One region of the Cellulosimicrobium sp. GQ32 genome, then DNA from elsewhere that is predicted to be linked to it. Evidence: predicted binding sites of a transcription regulator. Region 1 holds the regulator's gene; the other holds the start of a gene.

Region 1 (5,304 bases):
CGGTACGCGGGCATCTCCTCCTACTCCGCGCGCCGCACCCGGGAGGCGCTGCGCGTCGCGGAGCAGCTCGGCGTCGACCTCGTCGTGACCCAGGTGTCGTACTCGATGCTCAACCGGTGGGTCGAGGAGCCCGACCCGCACGATCCCGCAGGGGCGTCCGTGCTCGACGTCGCCGGGGCCGAGGGCCTCGGCGTCGTGGCCTTCTCTCCTCTCGCCCAGGGGATGCTCACCGACCGGTACCTGCGCGGGGTCCCGGACGACTCCCGCGTGGCGCGCGGCGGGCCCCTGCGACCGACGTTCCTCTCGGACGCGAACCTCGACCACGTGCGCAGGCTCGACGGCCTCGCCCGCGCCCACGGGCGCAGCCTCGCGACGACGGCGATCCTCTGGGCGATGCGGGACGAGCGCGTCACCTCGGTCCTGCTCGGCGCGAGCTCGACGCGCCAGCTCGACGAGAACCTCGCCGCGCTCGATGCGCCCGGGCTCTCCACCGAGGAGCTCGCGGCCGTCGACGCGCTGCCCGCGGACACGGGCATCAACATCTGGGCGTCGCGGTCCAGCGACCTGTAGCACCGCGGACGCGGTCCGGGGTCCGGGGTCCGCGACGCGGGAACGACGACGAGGCGCTGCGGCGCCGCCTCAGGCGTGCGGCGCGGGCTCCTCGCTCACGTCCCCGACGGGAGAGGCGCCGTCAAGGACCTCGGCCCGTGCCGCCGACTCGCGCTCCTCGCGCTCGACCCGGAGCGAGGTGATCGCGCTCTCGAAGTCCTCGAGCGAGTCGAACGCCTGGTAGACGCTCGCGAAGCGCAGGTAGGCGACCTCGTCGAGCTCGCGCAGCGGCCCGAGGATCGCGAGCCCGATCTCGTACGCGTCGAGCTCCGCGCTGCCGCTCGCCCGGATCGTCTCTTCGACGCGCTGAGCGAGCACCGCCAGGTCGTCCTCGTTGACGGGGCGCCCCTGGCAGGCCTTGCGCACGCCGTTGACGATCTTCTCGCGCGAGAAGGGCTCCGTGACGCCCGAGCGCTTGACCACGGACAGGCTCGCGGTCTCGATCGTCGTGAAGCGGCGGTTGCACTCGGGGCACTGGCGACGCCGACGGATCGACGCGCCGTCGTCCGAGGTGCGCGAGTCGACGACGCGGGAGTCCGCGTGGCGGCAGAACGGGCAGTGCATGACGGGCTCCTCCGCGGGTTCGCGCCGACGGGTCGGCGCGACGAACGTATGCCGTCGCGGCGGGGCGGTGCAACACGCCTCCAGCGCGGAGGCCCCGCGGAGGTCGGGACGACGGCATCAGGCTCCCGCCCGTGGACAGCAGAACGGGGGCGGTCGTGGTCGACCGCCCCCGTCGGGACGCCCCCGTCCCCATCTCACGCGTGACTCGCCTCACGCGCGACGACGTGCACAGGAGTCGCGGTGGACCGCGCGCTCCTCGCCTCGTCCGCCCAGCCCCCCAGCCGGCGTTGTGAGGTGAGACTAACTTAGGCTGACCTAATCGGAGATGCAACCCCTGCGACCCGGCGCACGAGGATCTGCTGCCGTGTCCTGCGTCACAACGAAGCCCGGCGCGCCGACGACGAGCGGCGCAGCCCTAGGCAGATGCCGGAAGAAGGATCTTCTGGCCGGCCTGGAGGCCGGACGACGAGAGACCGTTGAGCTCGGCGAGCCCGCTCACGACGTCCCGGAGATCCTCGCCCGGAGCCGCCACGCCCCGCGCGAGCTCCCACAGCGTCTCCCCCGCGGTCACGACGTGGACCCGGACCTCCACGGGCTCGCCCGGCGCGCTCGCGACGGCGACGCCCACGCGCGCGGCGAGCAGGAGCACCACGGCCGCCAGGAGCACGAGGACCACGCGGCCCCGCCGGGTGAGTCGCAACGGCCGCTCGCCCGCGCGCTCCGGCGCCGCGGCCCCGCCCGCGCGGCCGAGAGGCCCGACCGTCGAGATCGCCATCGCATCCATGCCTGCTCCGTCCCGGCCCGCGGGCCCGATCGCCTTCCCCGGTCGATCGGACGCCGCGAGCCCTTCGCCTCCCGCGCCGACCAGATCGGTCGAACACGTGTACGTAGAACATCTGTACGAAGGTCTATCACGAACCGCCGACAGAGTCGAGACATGCTCGAACAGGTGTTTGATTCGTGTCGCAACCTCCCCTAGCCTGGGGTCAGGTCGGTTCGCCGGACATGTCCGCTCGGACCTGGTGGAACGACCGAGGTCCCGGGGCGCACGCACCGGGAGGGGAGGCCGCAGGCCGGGAGGCGTCGGCGGCCGCGACGGACGAAGGCGGAGCGACCATGGCGGCACGAGGCACGGACAGGGCACGGGGGCTCGCCGAGGTGCGCGAGCTCCCGGACGGGTCGGCGGGGGGTGACGGACTCACACCGCGGCAGCGTCTCGTGCTCGAGACCATCCGCGCGTGCGTCGAGCAGCGCGGCTACCCGCCGAGCATGCGGGAGATCGGCGAGGCAGTCGGCCTGACGAGCCCGTCGTCCGTGAAGCACCAGCTCACGACGCTCGAGCGCAAGGGCTTCCTGCGGCGCGACCCGAACCGCCCCCGCGCCATCGAGGTCGTCCAGCCGGACGACGCGCGCCGCGCGACCTCGCTCGGGACCGCGGGCGCCGTGCCCCAGCTCCCGTACGACGAGGCGCACCCCGCGCCGTCGTACGTGCCGGTCGTCGGACGCATCGCGGCCGGTGGACCGATCCTCGCGGAGCAGGTCGTCGAGGACGTCTTCCCGCTGCCCCGCCAGCTCGTCGGCGAGGGCGAGCTCTTCCTCCTGCGGGTCCAGGGCGACTCGATGATCGACGCCGCGATCTGCGACGGCGACTGGGTCGTCGTGCGCCGCCAGCCGGTCGCGGAGAACGGCGAGATCGTCGCGGCGATGATCGACGGCGAGGCCACGGTGAAGTCGCTGCGGCGCGCGGACGGCCACGTGTGGCTCATGCCGCACAACGCCGCGTACGACCCGATCCCGGGAGACGACGCCCAGGTCCTCGGGCGCGTCGTCTCCGTGCTGCGCAGCCTCTGAGCGACCGAGGCCCCTCCCCTCAGCACGCCGAGAGCCGGGTGGTCGTCGACCACCCGGCTCTCGCGGTGCTCGGGCCGCTCGGTCAGAGACCGAAGCGGCGGTCCCGGCCGGTCAGAGACCGAAGCGGCGGGCGACGGCGCGCAGCGACTCGGCGGACGACCGCAGGCCGGCGAGCTCCGCGTCGGCCAGCGGTACCTCGACCCGCTCGGCGGCGCCCCGCCGGTCGACCAGCGTCGGCAGCGAGAGGCACACGTCGTCGAGCCCGTACGCGCCGTCCAGGAGCGTCGAGACGGGCAGGATCCGGTGCTCGTCGTCGAGCACGGCCTCGATGATGCGCGTGCCCGCGAGCCCGACGGCGTAGTTCGTCGCGCCCTTGCCCTCGATGATCCGGTAGGCCGACTGCACCACCTCGCGCGCGATGTCGTCACGCACCTCCGCGGTGAGGGGCCCCCTCCCGCCGAGGCCAGGCCATTCCAGGAGCGGCACGCCGCCAATGGTCGCCGAGCTCCACAGCGGGATCTCGCTGTCGCCGTGCTCGCCCGCGACGTACGCGTGGACGTTCTGCACCGCGACGCCGCAGTGCTGGGCCACGAGGAAGCGCAGGCGCGACGAGTCGAGGACCGTGCCGCTGCCGAAGAGCTGCGTCGGCGGCAGCCCGGAGAACTTGAGCGCCGCGTACGTGACGATGTCGACGGGGTTGGTCACCATGACGTAGACCGCGTCCGGGGCGACCTCCACCAGCCCGGGCAGGATCGTGCGCATGAGGCCGATCGTGCCCTCCGCGAGGTCGAGCCGTGTCTGGCCGGGCTTCTGCTTCGCCCCGGCCGTCACGACGACCACGTCCGCCCCGGCGCAGACCGCGACGTCGTCCGAGCCCTCGACCCGGGCCATCGGCATGAACTGGATGCCGTGCTGGAGGTCGAGCACCTCCGCCTCGACCTTCGCCTTGTTGACGTCCAGGAGCGCCACCGTGCGCGCGGCGCCGCGCATGAGGGCCGCGTACGCGAGCGTCGACCCGACCGCGCCGGCCCCGACGATCGCGAGCTTGGTCGTCCGCGCTCCCCCTCCCGGACCGCCCGTGGTCGCGTCGCCGGTGCCCTGCGGGGACGTGCTCGTCGTCATCTCGCCTCCGTGAAAGTTCGCTGGATTCCCTGATGCTCGCGGGAAGGACTCAGCCTAGGGCGGCGAGGCGCCGTAGCGCAGCGGTAGCGACGTCGCGCTCCGTCGTCTGCCAGAACCCCGGCATGGACCGCGTGAGGAACGTGCCGTAGCGCGCGGTCACGAGGCGCGGGTCGAGGACCGCGACCACGCCTCGGTCGGCCGTGGACCGCACGAGCCGGCCGGCGCCCTGCGCCAGCAGGAGCGCTGCGTGCGTCGCGGAGACCTGCATGAACCCGTTGCCGCCTGCGGCCTCGACCGCACGTGCCCGAGCCGACTTGACCGGGTCGTCCGGGCGCGGGAACGGGATCCGGTCGATGAGCACGAGCTGGCACGACGGCCCCGGGACGTCCACGCCCTGCCAGAGCGACAGGGTGCCGAACAGGCACGTCGCCGGGTCGTCGGCGAACTCCCGCACGAGCGTCGGGAGCTGGTCGTCGCCCTGGCACAGGATCGGCACGTCGAGCCGCTCACGCATCGCCTCCGCCGCGGCGACCGCGGCGCGGCGTGACGAGAACAGGCCGAGCGTGCGCCCCCCGGCAGCCTCCACGAGGGCCGCGATCTCGTCGAGCTGGTGCTCCGTGGATGCCTCCCGGCCCGGCGTGGGCAGGCGCTTGGCGACGTAGAGGATGCCCTGCCGCGCGTAGTCGAACGGGCTCCCGACGTCGAGCCCGCGCCACCGCGGCGCGTCGGCGTCGCCGCCCTCACCGCCGTTCCCGAGGCCGAAGGTGCGCGCCACGGCGTCGAAGCTCCCTCCGAGGGCGAGCGTCGCGGACGTGAACACCCCTGTCCGCTCGGCGAGCAGGTGCGTCCGGATGAGGCCGGCGACGCCGAGCGGGGCGGCGTGCAGCCGGCTCGCGCCCTCGCCGAACCGGTCGGCCGACCAGCCGCCCTCGCCGGGCCGGGAGCACCAGAGCACGTCGTGCCCGGTCGGGTCGGCGGCCATGCGCTCGGCGACCTCGAAGAGCTGGAGCATGGTCGACTGGGCCATCTTCAGCCCGGAGTCCGGCTGGGCGGGCTTGGTGACCCCGGTCTCGGGCTTGAGCGTCGAGAGGACCTCGCGCGCGGCGTCGCGCACCGCGGCGACGGCCGAGCGCGCGCCGTCGGGCAGCCCGTCCGGGA
Region 2 (5,304 bases), on a different contig from region 1:
GAGCGGTTCGTCCGCTTCCTGGGTCGGGAGGTCGTGCCGCTGCTCAGCGGCCGCTGACGCGCACGGCGTCCACGGCCCCCTCGGCACGCTGACGCTCGCGGAGCCCGTGCACCAGGGCGACGACGGCGCACACGAGCGCGACGGCGCCGACGGCGAGCGCGAGGCGCACCGGGAAGGCGGCGTAGAGGTCGGACACCTCGCCGACCGGGAGCCCCCACTCGACGGCGGTCTCGCGCAGCTCGCCCGCGAGCACCCCGATCCGGCCGGGCACCCGTGACGCGACCGAGGCGACCCAGCCGAGCAGCTCGAGGATCACGGAGGCCGCGGAGTAGGCACCGGTCGCGAGGGGGATCACGGGGACACCCTAGCGGGACCGGACACCGCGGGCATATCCGGCACACCCCCGAGAAGACCCTGGCTCACCCCTCAGACCAGCGGCTTCGCGAAGCAGAGCGCGACGTGGTTGTCCCCGACGTACGGCGGGAACTGCGCGACGGCGCGGTACCCGAGCGAGCGGTAGAGCGCGATCGCGCCCGGCTGCCGGATGCCCGTCTCCAGCAGCAGGGTGGACACCCCCCGCTCGCGGGCGACGACCTCCAGGGCGTCGAGCAGCCGGCGCGCGGTCCCGGTCCGACGTGCGCGCTCGCGCACGAAGACTTTCTTCACCTCGAGCGCGTCCACGGGCGCCCCGGGAGCGGGGCTGCGCAGCGACGCGCACCCGACGGCCTCGCCGTCCCGGTACGCGACGAGGGTCGCGACGACCTCGGCGCCCACGCGGGCGTCGACGGCGTCGAACTCTCCGGCGGCGTCGAGCCCGGCGAACAGCTCGGGGTAGAGCACCGCCGAGGACGTCTCGTGCATCTCCCGTCGCAGCGCCGCCGCGTCCGGGTCGCCCCACGGGACCGCGCGAACGTCGACGACCCCAGGGGCGGGGACGGTGACGGGCTCGCTCGGGGTGGCGGGTCTGCGTGCGTCGCGCGCCCCGCGCCCGCCGCTCGTCGCCGAGGTCGCGTCCACACCGTCGGTGCCGACGCCCGAGTCCGCCGTCCCCAGGTCCAGCGCGAAGCAGCGCGAGAGCGGGTGCCCGGCGTAGTGCCCGTACGACTCGATCGGGACGTAGCCGAGCGAGAGGTACAGGTCGATCGACTCGGGCTGGAGGGTCCCGGTCTCCAGGACCAGGCGGTCGAGCCCGGCCTCGACGGCGTGCCGGTGCGCGGCCCGCATCGCCGTGCGCGCGTGCCCGCGGCCCCGGTGGGCCGGCTCGACCCAGAGACGCTTCACCTCGCCCGTCCGCGAGGGGTGTGTGCCGCCGCGGCCGTCGGGCGTGCCCGACACGTCGCGCAGCGCGACGAACGCGACGGGCTCACCGGCCGAACGGACCACGACGTTCGCGATCGAGGCGTCGGGCACGAACGGGCCCGCGTCGGGCTCGCCGTAGCGCACGGCGAGCTCCGCCTGCTGACGGGTGCGCAGGAGCTCGGCCGCGGCGTCGTCCCCGGGCACCGCCTCGACGGTGACGTGCGCGCCCAGGCGCGCGGCGTCGTCGGGCAGGACGCGCGGGAGCGAGCCCGTCACGCCGACCTCGTCATGCGCTGACGAGCGCGCCCAGGACCGACGTGAAGAAGCCGAGCCCGTCGGTCCCCGCGCGCGGGCCGGCCTCGTTCGCGGGGCCGAAGCCCGCCTCGACGGCGTGCTCGGGGTGGGGCATGAGGCCGACGACGTTGCCCGCCGCGTTCGTGATGCCCGCGATGCCCCGGCGCGACCCGTTCGGGTTCCAGCCGTCGTAGCGGAAGACGACGCGGCCCTCCGCCTCGAGCTCGTCGAGCGTGCGGTCGTCCGCGACGAACTGGCCGTCCTGGTTCTTCAGCGGGATCGTGATGCGCTGGCCGGCCGTGTAGTCGCGCGTCCAGGCCGTGTCCACGTTCTCGACCACGAGCACCTGCTCGCGGCAGATGAAGTGCAGGTGGTCGTTCTTGACCATCGAGCCGGGCAGCAGGTGGGCCTCGGTGAGGACCTGGAAGCCGTTGCAGATGCCCAGGACGGGCATGCCGCCCGCCGCCGCGTCGACGATCGACTCCATGACGGGCGCGAAGCGGCTGATCGCGCCGGCGCGCAGGTAGTCCCCGTAGGAGAAGCCACCGGGCAGGACGACCGCGTCGACGCCGTGCAGGTCGGCGTCCGCGTGCCACAGCGACACGGCCTCACCGCCCGCGAGACGCACCGCGCGCGCCGCGTCGCGGTCGTCCAGCGTGCCGGGGAACGTGACGACGCCGATCCGCGCCGTCGCGAGCGTCGCGCCGGACATCAGGCGAGCCCCTCGGACGTGATCGTCGCGGCCGCGTCCGCCTCGATGTCCGCCACGCGCACGACGTCCTCGATGACCGGGTTCGACAGGACCTTGACCGCGGCCTCCTGGGCGGCGGCGAGGATCTCCGGCGTGACCGGGCCGTCGACCTCGAGCTCGAACCGCTTGCCCTGGCGCACGGACGTGAACTGGGTGAAACCGAGGCGCGGCAGCGCCCCGACGACGGCCTTGCCCTGCGGGTCCAGGATCTCGGGCTTGGGCATGACCTCGACGACGACGCGTCCCACGGGGGCTCCTTGGCGAGAGAGTTCGGGAGAGCCGGGGCTCCGGGATCCCGCCCACGTCACGGTCGTCGAGGACGGCCGGTGGGACGGGGCGAGCGGGAGCCGACGGCGGGATTCCGCGGCCAGTCTACCGGGCGCGCGAGCGCGGTCCGGCGGGCGTCCGCACGGTGGCACGACGCTTCCTGAGCGCCGAGGTAGAACTCTGGTCGACCGAGGTAGAGCCGTGGTTCACCGAGGTAGAGGCGTGGTCTGCCCAGTCGCAGTCGCACCGGGCCGGGCTCCGGGAGTGCCTCAGCCCCCCGCCGAGCGGGGCGGACCGGCAGGGATGTTGCCGTCGAGCACGTGCTTGCGCCACGCGCGCTCCCCGTTCGACCGGGAGAACAGCGTGGCGGACCCGATGGCGCACACGAGGACCAGCGGCCAGTACCACCAGGCGAACGGAAGACGCCACGCGTGCCCCGACCCCGTCGAGACGAGCCCGAGGAGCGCCATCGCGGTGGGGGCGACCATCTGGATCCCCGTGACGAGCAGCGCGGCCGCGACGCCCCTGCGCCACGGGTAGAGCGCCCCGTGGATGTCGTCGGCCACCCACCACCAGTAGCGCGCGGGCAGCCGAGCGTCGAACAGCCGGTACAGCAACCAGCGGCCGAGCGGCGGGTGCTCGCGCCACCGCAGCCCCCAGCCCGCGCGCACGAGCCCCCACGCCTCGCGCGGGCCGATGCCGTGCGGCGCCCCGGCGTCGTCGGGTGCGGGCGCGAGGTCGAGCAGGACCGCGAGCGCCTCGTCACCGTGCAGGCGGCGCCAGCGCGGCGGGTAGGCGCGGAGCCAGAACCGGGCGGACCGCTCGTACCGGTCCGTCCCGACGGCGGTCACGCGCCGCTCCCGGCCAGGCCGTCGGTGGCGCCCGCTGGGCCGCGGCCCTCCAGCGACCGTCGCGCGCGCTCGGCGAGCTCGGCCAGCCGCAGGGTCTCTGCCCGCGCCGCCCGGCGCCCGTCGTCGGTCGCCCGGTAGTAGCGCCGCAGGCGGCCGTCGACGACCTCCTCGCCGGTCGGCTCGACGAGTCCGGCGGCGACGAGCCGGTCGAGGTTGCCGTAGAGCGTGCCGGCCCCGAGCCGGGTGCCGCCGTCGGAGAGCTCGCGCACCGCCTGGATCACCGCGTACCCGTGCCGCGGCTCTGCGCTGAGCGAGAGCAGCACGAGGTACGCCTGCTCGGTCATCCGGAACGCGGGAGGACGTGACGCCATGAGCGATATATATCGGATGCCGACCTATCACGCCAGCCCTCGACGCGTGTCAGAGGGTGCCGCTAGAGTCGAACACGTGTTCGAGACGCACGCTCGGGCACGGTGCGAGGGCGGGGTCCTGCCCCTTCCCCGCCCTCGCACGAACCGTGGCTCGACGACGCAGGAGGTCCGCATGGCAGCACCGCTCGCCCCCACCGCGGAGCGCGGCAGGGCACGACCGTCGCCGCAGACCGTCGCGCGCGTCCTCACACGCGACGGTACCTGCGTGTTCCCCGGCTGCCGCGTCCCGGCGTTCCGTTGCGACCTCGACCACGTCGTGGCCCCACGACCGGGCGCCGACGACGACGCCGCGGCCGCCGCGCAGGAGGCCGACAACCTCGTGGCGCTCTGTCGGCACCACCGGGTCGTCCGCGCGCGCGACGGCTGGCGTCCCGCGCTGCTCGCCGACGGCTCGGTCCGGTGGACCGCGCCGAGCGGGCACACCTACGTGCGCCCGGTCGCCGCGCGGACCGCCTGACGGCTCAGCCGAGCGTCGAGCCCGTGAGCCGCTCGTACGCCTCGAGGTACCGGGCGCGGGTGCGCGTGACGACGTCGGCGGGGATCGACGGCGGCGGGGTGTCGGACGCGCGGTCCCACCCGGACGCGGGCGACACGAGCCAGTCGCGCACGAACTGCTTGTCGTAGCTCGGCTGCGCGTGCCCCGGCTCCCACTGGTCCGCGGGCCAGAACCGTGACGAGTCGGGCGTGAGCACCTCGTCACCGAGGACGGTCCGGCCGGTCGTCGGGTCCACGCCGAACTCGAGCTTGGTGTCCGCGAGGATCACGCCGCGCTCGCGCGCGATCTGCTCGGCGCGCGCGTACACGGCGAGCGTCAGGTCGCGCAGGCGCGTGGCGTCGTCGAGGCCGATCTGCTCGGCGACCGCGTCGAACGAGACGTTCTCGTCGTGCTCGCCCACGGCGGCCTTGGTCGCGGGCGTGAAGATCGGCTCCGGCAGTCGCGACCCGTCGACCAGCCCGGGCGGCAGCGGCACGCCGCAGACGTCTCCCCCGGCGCGGTACTCGACGAGCCCCGAGCCGGTGAGGTACCCGCGCACGACGCACTCGACGGGGAACATGTCGAGGCGGCGGCAGATCATCGCGCGCCCGGCGACGACGTCGGGCACGAGGCCGTCGCCCGGCTCCGACGAGACCTCGGTCGACACCACGTGGTTCGGCACGAGGTCGGCGAGCTGCTCGAACCACCACAGGCTGAGCTGGGTGAGCACGACGCCCTTGTCCGGGATCCCCGGCGACAGCACGTGGTCGTACGCGCTGACCCGGTCGCTCGCCACGACGAGCACGACGTCACCGAGGGGGTGCACGCCACCGACGGCGGGCAGGTCCGGCGCGTAGAGGTCGCGCACCTTCCCGGAGTACACGTGCGTCCAGCCGGGCAGGTCGAGCGCCGCGGTGTCGAGCGCGTCCGCCTCGC

Evidence for each region. The regulator LexA, encoded in region 1, represses DNA repair genes until DNA is damaged. The targets are predictions, from matches to a motif close to TCGAACANNTGTTCGA.
Region 2: the regulator LexA is predicted to act here: its motif matches at 3,902-3,917, upstream of AC6CH9_RS02185 (HNH endonuclease signature motif containing protein).

Annotation. Positions count from the first base shown of each region.
Region 1 covers NZ_JCAXEP010000007.1:150,003-155,306, reverse strand. The annotation lists gene AC6CH9_RS13300 (aldo/keto reductase) at 1-570, shown strand, start outside; gene nrdR (transcriptional regulator NrdR) at 640-1,173, opposite strand; gene AC6CH9_RS13290 (LysM peptidoglycan-binding domain-containing protein) at 1,589-1,957, opposite strand; gene lexA (transcriptional repressor LexA) at 2,290-3,024, shown strand; gene AC6CH9_RS13280 (L-lactate dehydrogenase) at 3,136-4,146, opposite strand; gene AC6CH9_RS13275 (ATP-dependent DNA helicase) at 4,196-5,304, opposite strand, start outside.
Region 2 covers NZ_JCAXEP010000001.1:514,965-520,268, forward strand. The annotation lists gene AC6CH9_RS02150 (LLM class flavin-dependent oxidoreductase) at 1-57, shown strand, start outside; gene AC6CH9_RS02155 (hypothetical protein) at 44-355, opposite strand; gene AC6CH9_RS02160 (GNAT family N-acetyltransferase) at 427-1,575, opposite strand; gene purQ (phosphoribosylformylglycinamidine synthase subunit PurQ) at 1,586-2,305, opposite strand; gene purS (phosphoribosylformylglycinamidine synthase subunit PurS) at 2,305-2,592, opposite strand; gene AC6CH9_RS02175 (hypothetical protein) at 2,881-3,462, opposite strand; gene AC6CH9_RS02180 (PadR family transcriptional regulator) at 3,459-3,833, opposite strand; gene AC6CH9_RS02185 (HNH endonuclease signature motif containing protein) at 4,006-4,350, shown strand; gene AC6CH9_RS02190 (phosphoribosylaminoimidazolesuccinocarboxamide synthase) at 4,355-5,304, opposite strand, start outside.